Regions from separate parts of the Bradyrhizobium sp. SZCCHNS2022 genome, predicted to be linked through region 4. Evidence: predicted binding sites of a transcription regulator. Region 4 holds the regulator's gene; each other region holds the start of a gene.
The links. The regulator PhoB, encoded in region 4, activates phosphate uptake and scavenging genes when phosphate is short. The targets are predictions, from matches to a motif close to TGTCATNNANCTGTCAT.
Positions count from the first base shown of each region.

Region 1: the regulator PhoB is predicted to act here: its motif matches at 1,581-1,597, upstream of QXZ94_RS26515 (alkaline phosphatase D family protein).
Region 2: the regulator PhoB is predicted to act here: its motif matches at 2,402-2,418, upstream of QXZ94_RS07470 (RNA degradosome polyphosphate kinase).
Region 3: the regulator PhoB is predicted to act here: its motif matches at 2,853-2,869, upstream of phnF (phosphonate metabolism transcriptional regulator PhnF).

Region 1 is NZ_JAUHHZ010000001.1:5,928,958-5,933,947, reverse strand. Features, by position in the region: gene QXZ94_RS26515 (alkaline phosphatase D family protein) at 1-1,514, opposite strand, end outside; gene QXZ94_RS26510 (TAXI family TRAP transporter solute-binding subunit) at 1,660-3,006, opposite strand; gene QXZ94_RS26505 (4a-hydroxytetrahydrobiopterin dehydratase) at 3,364-3,693, shown strand; gene QXZ94_RS26500 (hypothetical protein) at 3,712-4,990, opposite strand, start outside.
Region 2 is NZ_JAUHHZ010000001.1:1,707,450-1,712,439, reverse strand. Features, by position in the region: gene purM (phosphoribosylformylglycinamidine cyclo-ligase) at 1-901, opposite strand, end outside; gene QXZ94_RS07480 (CDP-alcohol phosphatidyltransferase family protein) at 1,058-1,612, shown strand; gene QXZ94_RS07475 (DnaA ATPase domain-containing protein) at 1,672-2,349, shown strand; gene QXZ94_RS07470 (RNA degradosome polyphosphate kinase) at 2,489-4,684, shown strand; gene ppx (exopolyphosphatase) at 4,712-4,990, shown strand, end outside.
Region 3 is NZ_JAUHHZ010000001.1:3,688,554-3,693,543, reverse strand. Features, by position in the region: gene QXZ94_RS16420 (ABC transporter permease) at 1-145, shown strand, start outside; gene QXZ94_RS16415 (ABC transporter ATP-binding protein) at 151-1,203, shown strand; gene QXZ94_RS16410 (phosphodiesterase) at 1,211-2,053, shown strand; gene phnF (phosphonate metabolism transcriptional regulator PhnF) at 2,090-2,815, opposite strand; gene phnG (phosphonate C-P lyase system protein PhnG) at 2,935-3,390, shown strand; gene phnH (phosphonate C-P lyase system protein PhnH) at 3,390-4,001, shown strand; gene QXZ94_RS16390 (carbon-phosphorus lyase complex subunit PhnI) at 4,005-4,990, shown strand, end outside.
Region 4 is NZ_JAUHHZ010000001.1:7,303,460-7,308,449, reverse strand. Features, by position in the region: gene QXZ94_RS32635 (HoxN/HupN/NixA family nickel/cobalt transporter) at 1-1,090, opposite strand, end outside; gene QXZ94_RS32630 (trypsin-like serine protease) at 1,268-2,584, opposite strand; gene phoB (phosphate regulon transcriptional regulator PhoB) at 2,725-3,432, opposite strand; gene phoU (phosphate signaling complex protein PhoU) at 3,449-4,165, opposite strand; gene pstB (phosphate ABC transporter ATP-binding protein PstB) at 4,194-4,990, opposite strand, start outside.

The sequences.
Region 1 (4,990 bases), 1.4 Mb from region 4:
AGCGTTACCGTCATCTGACCGGACTCGCCGTCGATCTTGACGTGACCGAAGAACTGCATGCCTGCGGACGGCGGCAGGTTCTGCTTATCGAGGCCGGGGGCCTTGATGAAGCGAACCTCGGGGCCGAACGTGTTGTCGAGCTCGTTCGGACCGAACGTGCCGGCATGCAGCGGACCCGAGACGAACTCCCAGAACGGCTCGAAGTCCTGGAATTGCGCCTTGTTGGGATCGTAATAGTGCGCCGCCGCGTAATGGACGTCGGCGGTGAGCCAGACGGTGTTCTGGATCGGCGCGGTCTTGATGAAGCGCAGGATCTCGGCAATCTCCAGCTCTCGTCCACGCGCAGGACCATCGCCCTGCGCGATCGCTTCGGAGCCCTTCTTGTTGGCCGCATCGTCATAGACGATGATGCTGAGCGGCATGTCGGAGGCGATCACCTTCCAGGTCGCCCGCGAGTTCAGCAGCGCCTGCTTCAGCCAGCGCAGCTGCTCCGGCCCGATGAAGTAGGACGCCGGACCATACTTGTCCTCGAGATTGGCGCCGTTGGCGCCGCGATAGCTGCGCTCATCCAGCACGAAGACGTCGAGATGCGGGCCGTAGTTGATGGTCCGGTAGATTCGGCCGGGCTCGTTGATGCTCTCGCGCATCGGATACATCTCGTGGAAGGCGCGCGCCGCCCGTGCGGCGAGCAGCTGGATGTTGCGCTCCTTGTAGGCGGCCGGCAATTCCTTGGAGGCCGACCAGTTGTTGGTGACCTCGTGGTCGTCCCACTGCACGAAGATCGGCACCTCGGCATTGAAGGCGCGGACATTCTCGTCGAGGAAATTGTATTTGTGAGCGGCGCGGAATTCGTCGAGCGTTTCGGCGACCTTGGCCTTGTCCTCGATCGTGAGGTTCTTCCAGACCTTGTTGTCCGGCAGCTTCACCTCCGGCTTGATGGGGCCGTCGGCGTAGATGGTGTCGCCGGAGTGCAGGAAGAAGTCGGGGCGATGCTTCTTCATCGTGGCAAAGGTGAACATGCCGCCATCGTCGGGATTGATGCCCCAGCCCTGGCCAGCGACGTCGCCGCCCCAGACGAACGACACGTCACGCGTGTTGCCTGGCGCCGTGCGGAAGCGGCCGACGACCGCCTCGCTCTCGACCGCGGGGTGCGAGAGATCACGGAATTTGACGCGATAGAAGATGTCCTGACCGCTCGGCAGGCCATCGACCAGCATCTTGGCGGTGAAATCGCTTTCGGGAAGCGCCGCAATGGGCGGCAGGCGGCGCGCGTTCTTGAACGATTCGGTGGTCGCGACCTCGACCATCATCTGCGACGGCCGGTCGGCGCGGGCCCAGACGACGCCGCCATCCATGCCGACGTCGCCGGATTGCACCCCATGCGTGATCTGCGGCCGGTCGGCGGCGCGGCTCAGACCGGGCATCGCGAGCGTCGCGACGCCGGCGGCAGCCGTCGACAGGAAGCGGCGGCGGGAGAGCTTGTGGAGCTGCGGGCGGGGAATGTGAATGGTCATACGATCTCCTCGTCGGATGGCGCGCGGAACCGCGCTGCCAGGACGCCGCAGACCTAGAAAAGATTGATGACGTTGAAATTACAAGGCCGCTCGCCCCAGCACACGGGCCAATGCCAGATGCAGCACGAAGATGACCGAGACCGGCTCAGGTGCCGGCGGCGCGCAACTGCGCGCCGGTGCGTTGCAGGTTGGCGGGCATGCTCATCAGGATCAGCTTGCGATCGGCGACCGCGTTGTGGAACTGCTCGAGCGCGATGTTGAAGGCGGTCAGGGCCGCATGCTCGATGGCGCCGTCCTCGAAGCAGGTCAGCGTGTTGCGCAGGATCTCGTCGGCTTCCGCCTGGAGCTGGTCGAGCTCCTCGGTCGAGTCGCTCTTGCGTGCGATGGTGATCATCTCCAGCAGCCGGTCGCGCAGCGTGGTGTTGATCGTCCGCTCGTCGCGCTTGAGGTATCCGGCGAACCAGGCGCCGGCCGAGCCCATCGCCGACAGCGCCATCAAGCCCCACCAGATGTAGTCGCTGTAGCGATCGAGGAAGGTCTTCTCCTCGCCATCGACGAAGGCCGCAGCACCGGGATGGGCCGGGATCGCGGCATCCTTGTCGGTGTCCGGCGTCTCGATCTTGGCGGCGAGCGGGAATTCCGACAGCAGTTGCTGGCGCACCGAGAACAGCTGGTGGGTGAAGGTGGAGACGGTCGACTCGGCGAGCCCTCTACGCGCGACGATATGGTGGCTGAAGCTGATCGTCTTGACCTCATCCTCCGGCCGGTCGGGCGAGCCGCCGAAGGCGCCGGCCGGAATTTCTGCCGCCTCATATTCGGGATGGTTCTGCGCGATGGCTCCGGCCAAATCGATCGCCAGGAATGTCGGCACGCCACCATCCTTGGTGGCAGCCGCAATCGCATCGGCCGTGATCTTGCTGTTGATCGGGCCGGCGGCGAGATAGACGTCGGCCCGCTGGTTGCGGACGGCCTCGGCCGCCTCGGTGATCGGAAACTGGATGATCTCGACCTTGCCGGCGTCGACGCCGTATTGGTGCAGGATCACCTTCAGCAGATTGGCATTGGCCGGCGTGCGGCCGATGATGCCGACCTTGTGGCCGGGAAGCTGCGAGATCTTGGTGATCTTGGCCGCGCCCTTGCGGCCCTTTCCCTTGCCTGCGGGCGGCACCCACAGCACGGCCACGTTCTTGCGCAGGGTCGCCACCGCCTGCGCGTTCTTCGGCACCTCGAGGTCGCCGCGCACGATGGCGAGATCGACCTTGCCCGCGGCCAGCGCCTGCGCGCTCTCGCCGGCGCCCTCGGTCGGGACCGGCCGCAGCCGGACGGAGGCATGGGACTGCGAGAACGCCTGGGTCAAGGCCTGGACGACCTTGAGATCGTCGCTGTTGGGCGGACCCACGGCGATCTTCAGCACCACCGGACGCATGGCAAAATAATAGGCGCCCGCCAGCGCGCCGACGACCGCGAGGATGCCGGCGATGACGACGAACACGGCAGGGCGCATCTGCGAGCGCTGCGCTGGCGTGGTCTGGGGGTCTGCCAGGTCCAGTCCTCCGGTGATCCGATCGCTTGGGGGCCGCGCGATGCGCAGCTCCGCAGGGCCTCGTCCTCGCTAGGCCGAAACTGTAGCAAATTTCTTTTCCGTCCGGGGTGACATCTGCGTCATGGTTACCGGAGCCCGAGTGCGCGACGATCCCGGCGGTTGCATGACGGGTCCGCGTCGGTTTTGTCGCAAGGCTCTGATCCGGATGCCGTTTCTGCTACTCTGGCGCGCCGGTCCGGGTGACGCGGCGCAGGCCGATGCCCGTAGAGCTCCGGATCTGCCGCGCCGCCCCGATGCACCGACGAGATGAACGGGAGGTTCGACATGGTGGAGAGAATGTCAGCCGAGGCGCGCGCGAGCGCCTTGCGGGACCTTCCCGGCTGGTCCGAGGTCGATGGCCGCGAGGCCATTGCCCGCACCTTCACCTTTCGCGACTTCAACGAAGCCTTCGGCTTCATGACCCGCGTCGCCCTGCTCGCCGAGAAGCGCGACCATCATCCCGAGTGGCGCAACGTCTACCGCACCGTCGAGGTCGTGCTCGCCACCCACGATGCCGGCGGCGTCACCGCGCGCGACATCGAGCTGGCAAAGGCGATGAACGCGATTGCGGCTGCGCATGTCCTGGCCGGTGATTGAAAGCACCGCGTGGGCGAATCATGACGTGGCGACCTGTCCATGCGGCGGCATAGCAACCTTGCCGAGCCGGACGAGCTGGTCATCGTTCTCGGTCAGCCGCGGCCCAGGCAGCAGACTGACGTAATTGTCGGCTTCAGCCCGATCGACCCGCTTGTTGCTGGCCGTCAGGAAGGCCTCTGCCAGACGCCGCGCGACGAGTGGCGCGGCGACGCTCGTTCCCTGCAGGATTGAGCGCGACCCGCTCCGCACCCCGGCGGCCACAGTGCCGGGGAGCGCTGCCGTTCGGTCGGACAGAGAGGAGCAGGATACGCGTCCCAGGTCTTGCGTTCCTGCGCAGCTGTAGCGGGAGGGTACCATCCCCTTCTCCTCAGCAGCCGAGCTGCGACGGAATCCGGCGACCGCCAGTGCGATCTCTGAGGTTGCCAGCCCGTTGAGCGAGCCAAAGCGTCTCACGAGCGCCGTCGGCGTATCACGCTCCATGAGAGCTCCCCGCTCGTCGAATTGAACATTGCCGGGATCATCGAAATAGCTCTGGCGCGCACCAGACCGGACGCTGATCGGATCCGTATCGCGTTGGATCCAGCAGTGGATGGGCCATTCAAGCCGCGCGGCGCGCGGCTCGCGACTGATCGTGATCTGCCACAGCCCGGCCCGGGCCGCCGGAAGTTTGCCAGGGTGCGGCTCCGAGGGCGCGGTCACGATGAGCACGCGCCAGCGGCCGTTCCGTTCATCAACGCTCATCTGGCCGACCTGGCGGCGGTGCTGGTCGTAAAGTGCAACGACCCTGTTCTCGTCGCCTCGCGCGAGACCGACGCGGAGTGCCCGGAATTCGACGCCCGAAGGATCCGTCACGCTCACGGTGTAGCCGAGTGGCTTGAACTGTTTGGGAAACCAGATTTCGAGATAGTTCGGGGTGCGATCATTGGGTTGCAGACGCCAGGGAATCACGACACTCCTCCGAACGAACCTGTCGTCCGGCACGCTGACATGCAGGCGGTCGAGGAAACTGTTTCCCGTCGGCAGCACCACCGCCGTCGGCTTGCCCTGGCTGCGACGAGCGCGAACGAGATCGGTGATCGCGCCCTCGATATCAAACATTCCGTCGTGGGGGCCGCCGAAATAGCCATAGCTGAAATTGATCACGAGGCGGAGCCGGTCCTGCCCGTAACCCTCGGCGATCAGGTCTGCCCGATCGAAAATGTAGTGCAGTGCCGACAGAACGTACATGTCCTTGCCGATGCCGGACGTGTCGATCGTGAGCAGGTTCGGCAGCTGCACTCCGATGATGCGAATCCCT
Region 2 (4,990 bases), 5.6 Mb from region 4:
GGAGCAGCTCGCGCTCGGCAATGCCACCCTGCTCCGCCAGCCATTTGAACACCGGCAGCACCGGCAGATGCGCCAGGTCGATCGAGACGCCGAGATGCTTCGGCAGCACGCGCGGAATGTTGTCGGTGAAGCCGCCGCCTGTGATGTGTGCCAGCCCCTTCACCGCGCCGGTCTCGCGGATCGCACGCAGACAGGATTTCACGTAGAGCCGGGTCGGCGTCAGCAGCGCGGCTCCCAGGGTCAGGACCGGCGCAAACGGCGCCGGGGCATCGAAGCCGAGGCCAGACCGGGCAACGATCTTGCGCACCAGCGAATAGCCGTTCGAATGCACCCCCGACGACGCGAGCCCCAGCACCACATCGCCAGCGGCAATGTCCGGCGACGGCAGCAGGGTGCCACGCTCGGCCGCGCCAACCGCAAAGCCGGCGAGATCATAGTCGCCATCCTTGTAGAGGCCCGGCATCTCCGCGGTCTCGCCGCCGATCAGGGCGCAGCCGGACTCCCGGCAGCCCTCGGCGACGCCTGCCACGATCGACGCGGTCGCCTCGGGATCGAGCTTGCCGCAGGCAAAGTAGTCGAGGAAGAACAGCGGCTCGGCGCCCTGCACCACCAGGTCGTTCACCGACATGGCGACCAGATCGATGCCGATCCCGCCATGCAGCCCCGTCTCGATCGCGATCTTCACCTTGGTGCCGACCCCGTCGGTTGCCGCCACCAGCACCGGATCCTTGAAGCCGGCCGCCTTCAGGTCGAACAGGCCGCCAAAGCCGCCGATCTCGGCATCCGCGCCGGCGCGCGCGGTGGCGCGCACCATGGGCTTGATCAGATCGACCAGACGATTGCCGGCATCGATATCGACGCCCGAATCTGCATAAGTGAGCCCGTTCTTGCGCTCGGTCATGGTCAAAACCCCTAATCTGGCCGCTGGTTACGTCGGAATCCGGCTGCGCGCAATGGCTCGCAAGGGGCTCGTCCCCATACTATCTAGGAACCGGACCGGTTCGCCCCGCTTCGGAATCGGGTTGGATTTGATCGAGTTGTCGTCGGGACGTTCTGTGTGACCATTCCCCACTCTATCCCCAATCTCATTACACTCGGCCGAATCCTGCTGGTTCCGATCGTCGTCTGGGCGATCGCGGCCGGCGAGATGGAAATTGCGTTCATGGTGTTCGTCGTCGCCGGCGTGAGCGACGCGGTGGACGGTTTTCTGGCCAAGCGCTTCAACCTGCGCTCCGAGCTCGGCGCCCTGCTCGACCCGCTCGCCGACAAGGCCCTGCTGGTGTCGATCTTCGTCACCCTCGGCATTTGGGGGGCCATCCCGCGCTGGATCGTGATCCTGGTGGTGTCGCGCGACATCATGATCGTCGCCGCCGTGATCGTCTCCTGGCTGTTCGACCGGCCCGTCGCAATGAAGCCATTGATGGTCTCGAAGCTGAATACCGCCGCGCAGGTTGGATTCGCAGGGCTGGTGCTGGCCGCGCTCGCGTTCGGCTTCGAGCCCAAGCCCTACGATGTCGTGCTGATGGTGCTCGTGACGGTCTTTACCCTCGTATCGGTCGGGCTGTATCTCGTCGAATGGGTGCGCCACATGAACACGATCGAGGTGCGATGAGCCCGCCCGGCAGGCCCAGTACCGCCCCCGCCGACGACACGACACGGAGCACGTCAACCTTGGCCGGCCATATCCCCCCTCGTCAATTGGCGCTCGCGCTGCCACATGCGGAGAGCCTGACGCGGGACAATTTCTTCGAGGGGCCGGGCAATGCGGCGGGGCTCGCGCTGGTCGATGCCTGGCCGGAATGGCCCGCGCGGACCATGTTCCTCGTCGGCCCCGACGGCTCGGGCAAAAGTCATCTGGCGGCGATCTGGGCCGAGCGCTCCGGCGCCCGCTCGCTGTCGGCGCATGCGCTGGAGGCGAGCACCGTGCCCGGGGCGCTCGCCACGGGGGCCCTGGTGCTGGAGGATCTGACGGCGACCGATCTCGACGAGCGGGCGCTGTTCCACCTGCTGAACTTGGCGCGTCAGGACGAGGCCTACATCCTGGTCACGGCGCGGGAGGCGCCGGCGGCGCTGCCGATCGGGCTCGCCGATCTGAGATCGCGGCTGCGCGCCGTTCCCGTGGTCACGCTGTTGCCACCGGACGACCAGCTGTTCCGCGCCCTGATCGTCAAGCTGGCCGCGGATCGGCAACTGGCGATCGACGAAACGGTCGTCAGCTACCTCGCCACCCGGATCGAGCGATCCTACGCCGCAGCCCGCGAGACCATCGCGCTGCTGGACAATGAGTCGTTGAGGCTCGGCCGACCGGTCACCCGCGCACTGGCCGCCGAGCTGCTGCGCCCGGTGTGACCGGGGGCCATCTTGACGCCGGTCCGCCGGGGAACCTCAATGGTGCCGGGAACGTCATCCCCTGGTCACCCAGAGTGGGCTACGGTCGAGGGTGAGCGCCCTGATTTGATGCCGTGATCGGATATGGATCGAATTTCTGATGGATACCGAACAAGTTTCTGAGATCGTTTCGAAAGAGCCGGCTGTGGCGACGCCGCTGCAGATCGCGTCGAGTCCCGAGCGCTTCATCAATCGGGAGCTGTCCTGGCTGCATTTCAACCGCCGCGTGCTCGAGGAGTCGGTCAATCCGCGCCATCCGGCGCTGGAGCGGGTGCGCTTCCTGTCGATTTCCGCCAACAATCTCGATGAATTCTTCATGGTCCGCGTCGCCGGCATCCGCGCCCAGGTGCGCGAGGGCATCGCCGAGCGCAGCCCGGACGGGCTGACGCCGACCGAGCAGCTGAAGCTGATCAACGAGACCGTCTCCCAGCTCGCCATCGACCAGCAGGCGATATGGCGCGACCTGCGCAAATTTCTCGCCGAACTCGGCATCGTGCTGGTCGACGGCCAGGACGTCAGCAAGAGCGAGCGGGCCTGGATCGAGGACCATTTCCTCGCCAACATCTTCCCGCTGCTGACGCCGCTCGCGATCGATCCGGCGCATCCGTTCCCGTTCATCCCGAGCCTCGGCTTCACCGTCGCGCTGCAGCTGACGCGCACCGCCGACGGTCGGCCGATGAATGCGCTGATCCGCATGCCCGGCAAGATCGACCGCTTCATCCGCTTCCCCGGCGCCAAGGACGGCGCGATCCGCCTGATCACGCTGGAGCAGGCCACCGGCCTGTTCATCGGCCGGCTGTTCCCGGGCTATACCGTCAAGGGCCAGGGCGCCTTCCGCATCATCCGCGACAGCGAGATCGAAATCGAGGAAGAGGCCGAGGACCTGGTGCGGCTGTTCGAGACGGCACTGAAGCGGCGCCGCCGCGGCTCGGTGATCCGGCTCGAGATCGAGGCCAACATGCCGGAGGAGCTGCGCCGCTTCGTGCAGAATGCGCTGTCCACGACCGACGACGAGGTGTTCGTCGTCGACGGCGTGCTGGCGATGAACGAGCTGTCGCAGCTGACGCGGGTCGACCGTCCCGACCTCGAATTCGCGCCTTACGTGCCGCGCCATCCGGAGCGCGTCCGTGACCATGGCGGCGACATCTTCGCCGCCATCCGGCAGAAGGACCTGATCGTCCATCACCCCTACGAATCCTTCGATGTCGTCGTTCAGTTCCTGCAGCAGGCGGCGCGCGATCCCGATGTCGTCGCCATCAAGCAGACGCTGTATCGCACCTCCAACAACTCGCCGATCGTCCGCACGCTCGTCGAAGCCGCCGAAGCCGGCAAGTCGGTGACCGCGCTGGTCGAGCTCAAAGCGCGGTTCGACGAGGAGGCCAATATCCGCTGGGCTCGCGATCTGGAGCGCGCCGGCGTGCAGGTCGTCTACGGATTCCTCGAGCTGAAGACGCATGCCAAGCTGTCGATGGTCGTGCGCCGCGAGGGCGGAAGCCTCACGACCTATGTGCACACCGGCACCGGCAACTATCACCCGGTGACGGCACGCATCTACACCGACCTGTCCTACTTCACGTCCGACCCGGTGATCGGCCGCGACGTCACGCGGGTGTTCAACTACATCACCGGCTATGCCGAGCCGATCGACATCGAGAAGATGGCGGTCTCGCCGCTCACGCTTCGCAAGCGCATGATCGAGCACATCCAGGGCGAGACCAGCTTCGCTCGCCAGGGCAAGCCGGCCGTGATCTGGATGAAGATGAATTCGCTGGTCGATCCCGACATCATCGACGCGCTGTACGAGGCCTCGCAGGCCGGCGTGTCGATCGAGCTGATCGTGCGCGGCATCTGCTGCCTGCGTCCGGGCATTCCCGGACTCTCCGACAACATCCGCGTCAAATCGGTGATCGGCCGCTTCCTCGAGCACGGCCGCATCTACTGCTTTGGTATGGGTCAGGGCCTGCCGAGCGCCAAGGCCGCCGTCTACATCTCCTCGGCCGACATGATGCCGCGCAATCTCGACCGCCGTGTCGAGGTGCTGTGCCCGCTGCAGAATCCGACCGTGCATCAGCAGGTTCTGGAGCAGATCATGGTCGCCAATCTGAAGGATACCGAGCAGAGCTGGCAATTGTTGCCGGATGGGTCGTCAACGCGTATGAAGGCCGCGAAGGGCGAGGAGCCGTTCAACCTGCACAATTACTTCATGACGAATCCGAGTCTGTCCGGCCGTGGAAAGTCGCTCAAGGAATCATCGCCGCGCCGGCTCACGCGCCGGAACGAACGCAACTCTTCGTAGCGGCGACGCTCGTCAGAGGACGCCGCGGTGAGACGGCCCGCTGCCAAGGCGGCCAGCGTTGGCGTCATCGACATCGGCTCGAACTCGGTCCGCCTCGTCGTCTACCAGGCGATGGAGCGCAGCCTCGTTACCGTGTTCAACGAGAAGGCGCTGTGCGGGCTGGGCCGCGAGGTCCAGACCACGGGCCTGCTGGCGACCGATGCCGTCGACAAGGCGCTGACCGCGCTGAAGCGCTTTCGCGCGCTGTGCAAGGTGCAGCAGGTCGGCAGCGTCTACGCCATCGCGACCGCCGCCTGCCGCGACGCC
Region 3 (4,990 bases), 3.6 Mb from region 4:
CAAGACCCTGCCGGTAGGCCTCGCCGACAGCTACGCATCGATGCGGCTGGAGGTCGCGTCCGCCTATACGCTGATCTTCTTCGTGATGATCATTCCGCTGCTGGTGGCCATGCAATGGATCGGCGAGAGAGGAAACCTGCGGTGAGCACGATGACCCGGCATGGAGCCGCGCTGAAGGTGGAGAACTGCGGCAAGACCTTTGCCGACGGGACGTGCGCGCTGGCGCGCGCCACGCTGGACATCGCGCAGAGCGAGACGCTGGTGCTGTTGGGGCCGTCCGGCTGCGGCAAGACCACGCTGCTGCGGATCGTGGCCGGGCTGGAAAATCCCGATGCGGGCGGACGCGTGCTGTTCGACGGCAAAGACCTGACGCGGCAGCCGATCGAGAAGCGCAACGTCGGCATGGTGTTTCAGTCCTATGCGCTGTTCCCCAACATGACGGTCGCCGACAATATCGGCTACGGGCTCAAGATCCGCGGCGTGAAGAGGGCTGAACGGGCCGCGCGGGTCGCCGAACTCGTGGTCCTGACAAATCTGGGCGGGCTCGAAGATCGCCGCATCGATCAACTCTCGGGTGGCCAGCGCCAGCGTGTCGCGCTCGCACGTGCGGTCGCCATCCGGCCGAGCGTGCTCCTGCTCGACGAACCGCTCACGGCGTTGGATGCGGCCCTGCGCGAGCGGCTCCGCGGTGAGCTCAACAGCCTGCTGCGCACGCTCGGGATCACGGCGATCTACGTCACGCATGACCAGGCCGAAGCCATGGAGCTCGGCGACCGCATTGTCGTCATGCGCAAGGGCGCCATCGCCCAGATCGGGACGCCGCGAGAGATCTATTTCACTCCAGCCGATCGCTTCGTGGCGGAGTTCGTCGGTGCGGCCAACATCATCGAGGCACCGATCGACGGCGGCCACCTCGTTCTGCCGGGCGGACGACTGCCGGTCGCCGATCCCGCGCCGCGTAACCAGGCCGTTGCGATGGTTCGACCGGAAACGATTGGCATCGTCGAGGCCGCGGCATCGGAGCTGACCGGCGTCGTCCACAGCGTCCGTTTTGCCGGCGACCGGCAGCGGATCATCGTTCGCGGCGCGGCCTCCATTCCACTCACCGTGGATGCGCCGAATACGATCAAGGTCCATGCCGGAGAGCGCATCGGACTGTCGATTGAGCCGAATTCCATTCGTCTGCTGCCAGCGGAAGGTTGATCATCTCATGACCAAGAACGCGGTCAACATTGCGCAGATTTCGGACCTCCACATCAAGGCGCCCGGTCGGCTGGCCTATCGTCGTGTCGACACGGCGCGCGCGCTCGCGCGATGCATCACGGAGCTCAACCGGTTTGAGCCAAAGCTCGACCTGGTGGTGATCTCGGGGGATCTCGCCGACACGCCGTCACCGGCCGAGTACGATCATCTCAAGGATCTGCTTGCCGAGCTCCGGATTCCGTTCGCTGCCGTGCCCGGCAATCACGATTCACGCGAGTTGATGCGAGTGGCGTTTCCGGACGCGTCTCATGATCACCCCTCGGGTCCGCTGAATCGGCATGTGGAATTGGCCGATCTCGATCTGCTGTTGCTCGATTCCAGCGTGCCCGGCCATCCGCATGGTGAGATCGATCAGGCGAGTCTGCAATGGCTCGATGCCAAGCTCTCTGCTCGTGCCGACAAGCCGGCCCTGCTGTTTCTGCACCATCCGCCATTTTCGACCGGCATCGGTCACATGGACCGGCAGAACCTGCGCAATGCTGCGGATCTCGCAGCCATCCTCACGCGTCACCCGCGGGTGCAATTGATTGGATGCGGTCACGTCCATCGTGCAGCGCTGACCCGGTTTGCCGCAATCCCCTGCACGATCTGCCCGGCGCCGAACCATGCCGTGGCACTGGATCTCGCCGAGATGCAATCGCCATCCTTCTGCATCGAGCCTCCAGCCTTTCACCTTCATGCCTGGTTTCCAGGGCCGGGATTCGGAACGATCGTCACGCATCAGGTGCCCATCGGGGATTTCGACGGGCCGCATCCGTTCTTCAATCAAGACGGCACGCTCATCGACTGAGTGCCCCGAGGTCGAGAACATGGCGACGGTTTCGCCCTAGCTCTCGACCTCGAACGTCACACGCTCCGCAGCGAAGCGCGAGCGTTTGCTGACGAGCGGCGTCCCGTCGGCGTCGATGTCGGTGCTGTCGACGACCAGGACCGGACGCCCCAGCGCGAGGTCGAGGCGGGACGCGTCGCTGGCATCGGCGATCGCTGCCGTGATCCTGGTCGCACCGCGGCGATAGTCGCGGATGCCGTAATGCGCGAGGAGCGCCGTCATCGAGCGGGTCGCGGCGAACACCCGCCCTGCGTCGGGAAATCGCTCGGCCGAGAGCCAGGAGGTGCTGACGCAGATCGGCGTCTTGTCGGCGAAGCGCAGCGCATCGATGCGCGCCAACGGAGCACCCGTCTTCAATCCCAGCAGTCGTGCGAGGTCGCGCGTCGCGGATTCCTCCGAGGCCGCGATCAGCTGCCCGCGCGGCTCACGACCGCCCGCGCCGACGATCTCCGAGAATCGGGTCCGCGATCGCAGCGGATAGGACAGGCGCGGGGCTTCCACATAGGTGCCGCTGCCGCGCTCGGCGCGGACGAGCCCGCGTTCCGCGAGGGTCGCCAGCGCCCGCCGGACCGTGTGGCGGTTGACGCGGTAGGTCTCCGCGATCTCGGTCTCGCCCGGCAGGCGCGTACCGGCCGCGAAGCGGCCATCGGCGATGTCGCGCTCGATGCCGTCGGCCACCCGCCGCCACAGCGCGACGCCAGATCCGGCGTCCGGCATGCTCATCGCAGCTCCCCGCGTCGTGTTGTGAAAATCACGTCCATGTCATCAAACAGTCATGGCGCTCTCTTATCGAGTTGTCTAGTATCATAGACAACTTGATGCAGGCAAGATCGAGAATGGCGATGAGCGGCGATACGGCGTTGCAGGAGAAGCGGCGGGACGCGATGAAGGTGCTGTCGCACGTTGCGGCCGCCGACATCGAGAATAGGATGGCCGCGCTGCCGGTGCCGCCCCACCAGGATCTGCGTGCCCCCGAAAGCGGCCTCGTCATGGTCCGTGGCCGGATCGGCGGCGATGGCGCGCCGTTCAATCTCGGTGAGGCGACGGTGTCTCGCGCGGCTGTTCGTCTGCAGGGCGGGCAGGTGGGGTTTGGCTATGTCCTCGGGCGCGACGGCGGCAAGGCGCGCCTGATCGCGCTGTGCGACGCCTTGCTTCAATCGTCCGATCACGCCAAGGCAATCGAGAGGGAGGTCGTTGCGCCCCTGCGGGCGCAGATGCAACAGGAGCGGGATCGAAGCGCCGCCGAGGCCGCGGCGACGCGGGTCGATTTCTACACGATGGTGCGGGGAGAAGGGTGATGACGGCAATGACTGTCGAGCTGCAGCCCGGCTTTGCCGACAAGGTTCTGTCGGCGCAATCGACCTTCCGCATGGTGATGGAGGCGATGGCGCGTCCCGGACAGGTGGTGTCGGTCGACGACGGCGCCGGCCGGCCAACGTCGATGACGGCCGGCGTTGCGGCGATCGCCCTGACCTTGCTGGACCAGGATACGCCGCTTTGGCTCGATGCGGCCTTCGCGCGCGCGCCCGATGTCGGAGCCTGGCTGAAATTTCACACCGGCGCGCCGGTCGTGACGCGTCCAGAGCTCGCAAGTTTCGCACTCGTGGCGGCGCCCGACGCGCTGCCTGATCTCGCGTCCTTTGCTCTGGGGACGCCGGAATACCCGGACCGGTCGACAACCCTCATCCTTCAGGTGCCGAGCCTTTCTACGGGGCCGACGTTCCACCTGCGTGGTCCTGGGATCGATGGGGTGACCTCGCTCGCGGCGACGATCGAGCCGCGCGATCTGTTCGCGCGACTGTCAATCAACGAGGCGCTGTTCCCGCGCGGGATCGACGTCATTCTGGTCGACGATCAATCGTTGGTCGCGATCCCGCGCACGACGCGTCTCTCACCTGCAGGAGCTTAGCGGATGTATGTGGCGGTCAAAGGCGGCGAGCGCGCCATCGAGAACGCACACCGGCTGCTGGCGCATGAGCGCCGCGGCGATAGGAGCGTGCCCGAGTTGTCGCTTGCGCAGATCTCGGAGCAGCTCGGACTCGCGGTCGATCGCGTCATGAGCGAGGGTTCGCTGTATGATCACGAGCTGGCAGCTCTTGCCATCAAGCAGGCGCGCGGTGATCTCATCGAAGCGATCTTCCTGGTGCGCGCCTTCCGTGCGACCCTGCCGCGCTTCGGTGCGACCGAGCCGGTCGATACCGGCGAGATGCGCGTGCAGCGGCGCGTATCGTCCACCTTCAAGGACATTCCCGGCGGGCAAGTGCTGGGCCCGACATTCGACTACACGCACCGGCTGCTCGATCCGGCTCTGGCCGAGGCAGGCGATCCCGAGGCGCCGGCCCTTGCGTCGACGTCCGACGCGCCGATGCCGCGGGTCACCGACATTCTCGGTCAGGACGGATTGATCGAGCCGTCGCCTGACGCGGACCCCGAGGCGCCCGTGGGAGATCTCACGCGTGATCCGCTGAGCTTTCCTGCCGGCCGCGATCTGCGGCTGCAGAATCTCGCGCGCGGCGACGAAGGCTTTCTGCTGGCGCTCGGCTATTCGACGCAACGCGGCTATGGCCGCAACCATCCGTTCGCAGGCGAGATCCGTTTCGGCGAAGTCGAGGTAGAGTTCCTCGCCGAGGAGATCGGGTTCGCCGTGCCGCTCGGATCGATCGAGCTGACCGAATGTCAGATGGTCAATCAGTTCAAGGGATCGGCGACCGAGCCGCCATGCTTCACCCGCGGCTATGGCTTGGCCTTCGGTCAGAGCGAGCGCAAGACGATGTCGATGGCGCTGGTCGATCGCGCGCTGCGCGCGCGCGAGCTCGGCGAGGATTTGATCGCCCCGGCACAGGACGAGGAGTTCGTGATGTCACATTCCGACAACGTGCAGGCGACCGGCTTCGTCGA
Region 4 (4,990 bases):
TTGCGCCGTGCGCTCCGCTTGGCATCACCGTCGGATTTAGCGCTGCGACGCGAACGGTGGCAAGCGCGTCGCCCGGGGCGCCCCCGGAACCGCGCCGGTGGCGGCTGATCAACGCGGATCCCGCCCAGATCAGTCCGAACAGACCGATGGCAGCGATCCCGAGATCGCCAAGACTGTCGCCGACCTCGATCGCCCCCAGCCCGAGCCGCGGCGCCAGCAGCGTGACGGTCTCCACGCCGCCGATCACCAGCGCGATTGCAACGGACGCGCCCGTGATCACCAGATTATAGCGCCGCTTGCGGGCCGGATCGGTCAGCGCCCAGCGATAGGCGCCCGTCATCAGCATGCTGTCGGCGGTATCGACGGTGGCCATCGCCGCCGCGAACAACACCGGGAACACCAGCACATGAGCGAGGCTCGCGCCGCGCGCCGCCTCGGTCGCCGACAGGCTCAACAGGCCGATTTCGCTGGCAGTGTCGAAGCCAAGCCCGAACAGGAAGCCGAGCGGGTACATGTGCCAGGCGCGGGAGACGATGCGAAGCACGGGTCGCAACAGGCGAATCAGGATGCCACCCCCGGCGCCGCCGGCGTTCGGCTGGGCCGCGCGGCGCCAGAGCTTCACGAACAGCACCAGATTGACGACCGCGATCAGCAGCAGAAAGCCTGCCGAGACCGACGTTCCGATCGTTCCGCCGATTGCCCGGATCGTACTCTGCTCGCTCAACAGGTCAGCGCCGGCAACGAGGCTCACCACGATGGTCGCGATCACCACGACGCTCGAATGGCCGAGGGCGAAGTAGAGTCCTGCAGCGCGCGGCTTGTCGCCATCCTCAACCAGCTTCCGCACGACGTTGTCGATGGCGGCAATGTGGTCCGCGTCGACCGCGTGCCTGAGGCCGAGCAGCCAGGCCAGCAGCGCCGTGCCGACGATCGCGGGCCGGTCGGCGTAGAGGGCGAAGGCCCACGCCCAGGCAAGCGCGTTGGCCAGCACGAGGCCGGCGAGCAGCGCGACGGTCGAGCCACCCGCCCCCGTGAACCAGGCTGGGATCCGGCGGGCGGGGGGAGGATGATCAATCGGAAAAATTGTCATACTCACCAGGAGAGCAAGACCCGCGCCATTCGGCAAGAGCAGTGTCCACCGGCGAGAATCATCTCGAATCCAGCCGTGCGGGACAGTGCTTCCCAGACCAGCCCCCCTCCCTTGGCAACCCGCTATCCGGTCACGCACAAACCTTGACCAGTGGCTGCCGCCTCCGCCGTTCTCCCCTCACCGCGCCGAGGCGCTCTGCGCGGCGATCTCGCGCCGCACGGTCGTCTCGAACTGGCTTGCCGGCGCGGCGAACATCAGCCGGGTCTCCTCGTGGAACGCCGAGAAGATGCCGACCACGGCCGGCTCACCGCCGATCTCGGCCATGATTGGCGAGCCCGAATAGCCGAAATTGGCCAGGCAATGCACGGTCAGCAGCTTGGCGTCCTTGGTCATCCCCGCGCTGCAATTGCGCTGGCCGGTCGGCGAATAGCGCCGCTCCTGGCCATAGCCGATCTCGGAGATGGTGCCGGCCCTGGTTGCGGCGACCAGCTCCTCACGGCTCAGCGCCCTCACCGCCACCGGCTTCGACGGCAGGGCGTCCTTCAGGATGATCAGCGCCCAATCGGCCGGGGAGCGGTCGAGCGACCATCGGTCGTGCTGAGTCGGAACGAACTCGGGCGCGACGATCAGCCGTTCGGCGATCGATGAGGCGGCCGGTGTGCCCCTGTTCATGCCAGCCAGGAAGCGGACGTTGCCGGGATTGACCTGCGCGAGCCCGTTGAACACGCAATGCGCGGCGGTGAGCACGACGCGCGGCGCGATCAAGGTGCCGGTACACCAGCCGCCGGTCGAATACTGCGCCACGGTGACGACGCCGATCGACGAGGCCGGCCAGGAGGTCGGGTCCACGACCTCGCCGATGTGCCGGTCGAGTCCGAGCAACTGCTCGGGACGCGGGTTGGCCACCCCGGCATCCGCCGATTCGAATCTCGGCTTCCAGCTCGCGATCATCGCCTGCGCCTGGACGCGCTGCGCCTCGGTCAGCTTGACCCGCTGCACGTCGCGGCCGGCCGAGCGCACGCCGTTGCGGCCGGCCATCACCAGCCAGGCATAGCCCTGCACGAGGTCCTGGCTCACGCCGCGGCCGTCGAGCATCATCAGACCGAGCATGTATTGCGACTGGGCGAAGCCTTGGGCTGCAGCGCGGCTGAACCAGCGGCCGGCTTCGCCGTAGTTGCTCGCGACACCCTCGCCGTTGACGTAGGCGATGCCGAGATAGTGCTGGGCGACGGCGAGGCCCTGGTCCGCCCCCTTGCGATACCAGGCCAGCGCCTCGGCCGCATTGCGCGGCTGGCCCCAACCGAAGGCGTGCATGAAGCCGATGTCGAACTGCGCCCGCGCATCGCCCTTGGCGGCGAGCGGCAGCAGGCGGCGCAGCGCAACGTCATGCTGGCCGTTTCCGGCGGCGGCGACGGCGTCTTCGAGCTCGGCGGCCGGTGCACCGGCCAGGCTGCCGAGCAGCACGGCAAGACTTGTGATGATCGTCTTGAGCAAGGGCGTCCGCTGGAACCAAAACACGGGCCCTTCAGCACACTCGATCAAGACGGCGGCGGCGTGGCGGAAAGCGGACCGCGGTGTCCTTAATCCGGCCTGCTCGCCTCTCACACCTGCACGTCCCTCACACCTGCCGCTCCTTATGCCTGCTCGCTCTTGGCGAACCGATCGTCCAGCGCATAGCCCGCGCCGCGCACGGTGCGGATCGGATCCTGCTCGCGACCCGGATTGAGCAGCTTGCGCAGACGGCCGATGTGCACGTCGACGGTGCGCTCGTCGATATAGATGTCGCGGCCCCAGACGCTGTCGAGCAACTGCTCGCGGCTGAACACGCGGCCGGGATGCTCGAGGAAGAATTCGAGCAGACGGTATTCGGTCGGGCCGAGGTCGATCGGCCGGCCCGAGCGCGCGACGCGGCGCTTCTCGCGGTCGAGCTCGATGTCGCCATAGGACAGCACGGTCGCGAGCCGCTCCGGGCTCGCACGCCGCAGCAGGCCCTTCACGCGCGCGAGCAGCTCCGGCACCGAGAACGGCTTGACGATGTAGTCGTCGGCGCCGGTCGCAAGCCCGCGCACACGCTCGCTCTCCTCGCCGCGCGCGGTGAGCATGATGATCGGCAGCTGCTTGGTCTCGGACCGCGCCCGCAGCCGCCGGCACAGCTCGATGCCGGACAGGCCCGGCAGCATCCAGTCGAGCACGACGAGATCGGGCACGCGCTCCTTGAGCCGCGTGTCGGCCTCGTCGCCGCGCGCCACGGTCTCGACCTCGTAGCCTTCGGCCTCGAGGTTGTAGCGCAGCAGCGTCGTCAGCGCCTCCTCGTCCTCAACCACCAGAATTCGCGCGCCCATGTCGAAATCGTCTTTCTCAGTTGCCGGGGATCGTGGTCGCGAAGCTGGTCATGTCGCCCTTCGGGCGCTTGTCCATGATCTGCTGGCCCTCGATCATATAGAAAACCGTCTCAGCGATGTTGGTGGCGTGGTCGCCGATCCGCTCGATGTTCTTGGCGCAGAACATCAGGTGGATGCAGAACGAGATGTTGCGCGGGTCCTCCATCATATAAGTGAGGAGCTCGCGGAACAGCGAGGTGCAGATCGCATCGACCTCCTCGTCGCCCTTCCAGACCGTCATCGCCGCCGGCAAATCATGCGCGGCATAGGCATCCAGCACCGTCTTGACCTGCGACTGCACCAGGTCGGTCATGTGCTCCAGGCCGCGGATCAGCTTGAGCGGATGGAAGTCGCTCTCCAGCGCGGCGACGCGCTTGCCGATGTTCTTGGCGAGGTCACCGATCCGCTCCAGATCGGTGGCGACGCGCATGGCGCCGACGATCTCGCGCAGATCGACGGCCATCGGCTGACGGCGGGCGATCGTCAGCACCGCGCGCTCCTCGATGATGCGCTGCAGCTTGTCGACCTCGGCGTCGGCGGCGACCACCTTCTGGCCGAGCGCCACGTCGCGCCGCACCAGCGCATCGACGGAATCGACGATCAGCCGCTCGGCGAGGCCGCCCATCTCCGACACCAGCCGGGTGAGATCCTGCAGATCGCTGTCGAACGCCTTGGCGGTATGTTCACTGGCCATGTTGATCTCCTGAAGAATGCTGTCGGCGTCAGCCGAACCGGCCGGTGATGTAGTCCTGGGTCCGCCGATCGCTCGGCGAGGTGAAGATCTTGCTGGTCTCGTCGAACTCGATCAGCTCGCCGAGATACATGAAGGCGGTCTTGTCGGAGACGCGCGCCGCCTGCTGCATGTTATGGGTCACGATCGCGATCGTATAGTTCTCCGCGAGCTCCTGGATCAGCTCCTCGACCTTGGCGGTCGAGATCGGGTCGAGCGCCGAGCACGGCTCGTCGAACAGGATCACCTCGGGCCGGACGGCGACGGTGCGGGCGATGCACAGGCGCTGCTGCTGGCCGCCGGACAGCGACAGGCCGGAGGCGTTGAGCTTGTCCTTGACCTCGTTCCACAGCGCGCCGCCGCGCAGCGCCTTCTCGACGCGGTCGTCCATCTCGGACTTCGAGATCTTCTCATAGAGCCGGATGCCGAAGGCGATGTTCTCGTAGATCGTCATCGGGAACGGCGTCGGCTTCTGGAACACCATGCCGACCCGCGCGCGCAGCAGATTGAGATCGAGCTTGGGATCGAGGATGTTGGTGTTGTCCAGCATCAGCTGGCCGGTGGCACGCTGGCCCGGATAGAGGTCGTACATCCGGTTGAAGATGCGCAGCAGGGTGGACTTGCCGCAGCCGGACGGGCCGATGAACGCCGTGACCCGGTTGGTGCCCAGCGTCAGGTTGATGTTCTTCAGCGCGTGGTGATCGCCGTAATAGAAGTTCAGGTTGCGCGCGGTCACCTTGGCCGGCGCCTCGGGGAGCGGCTGGCCGTGGAGCGCGTGATTGGGCTGAC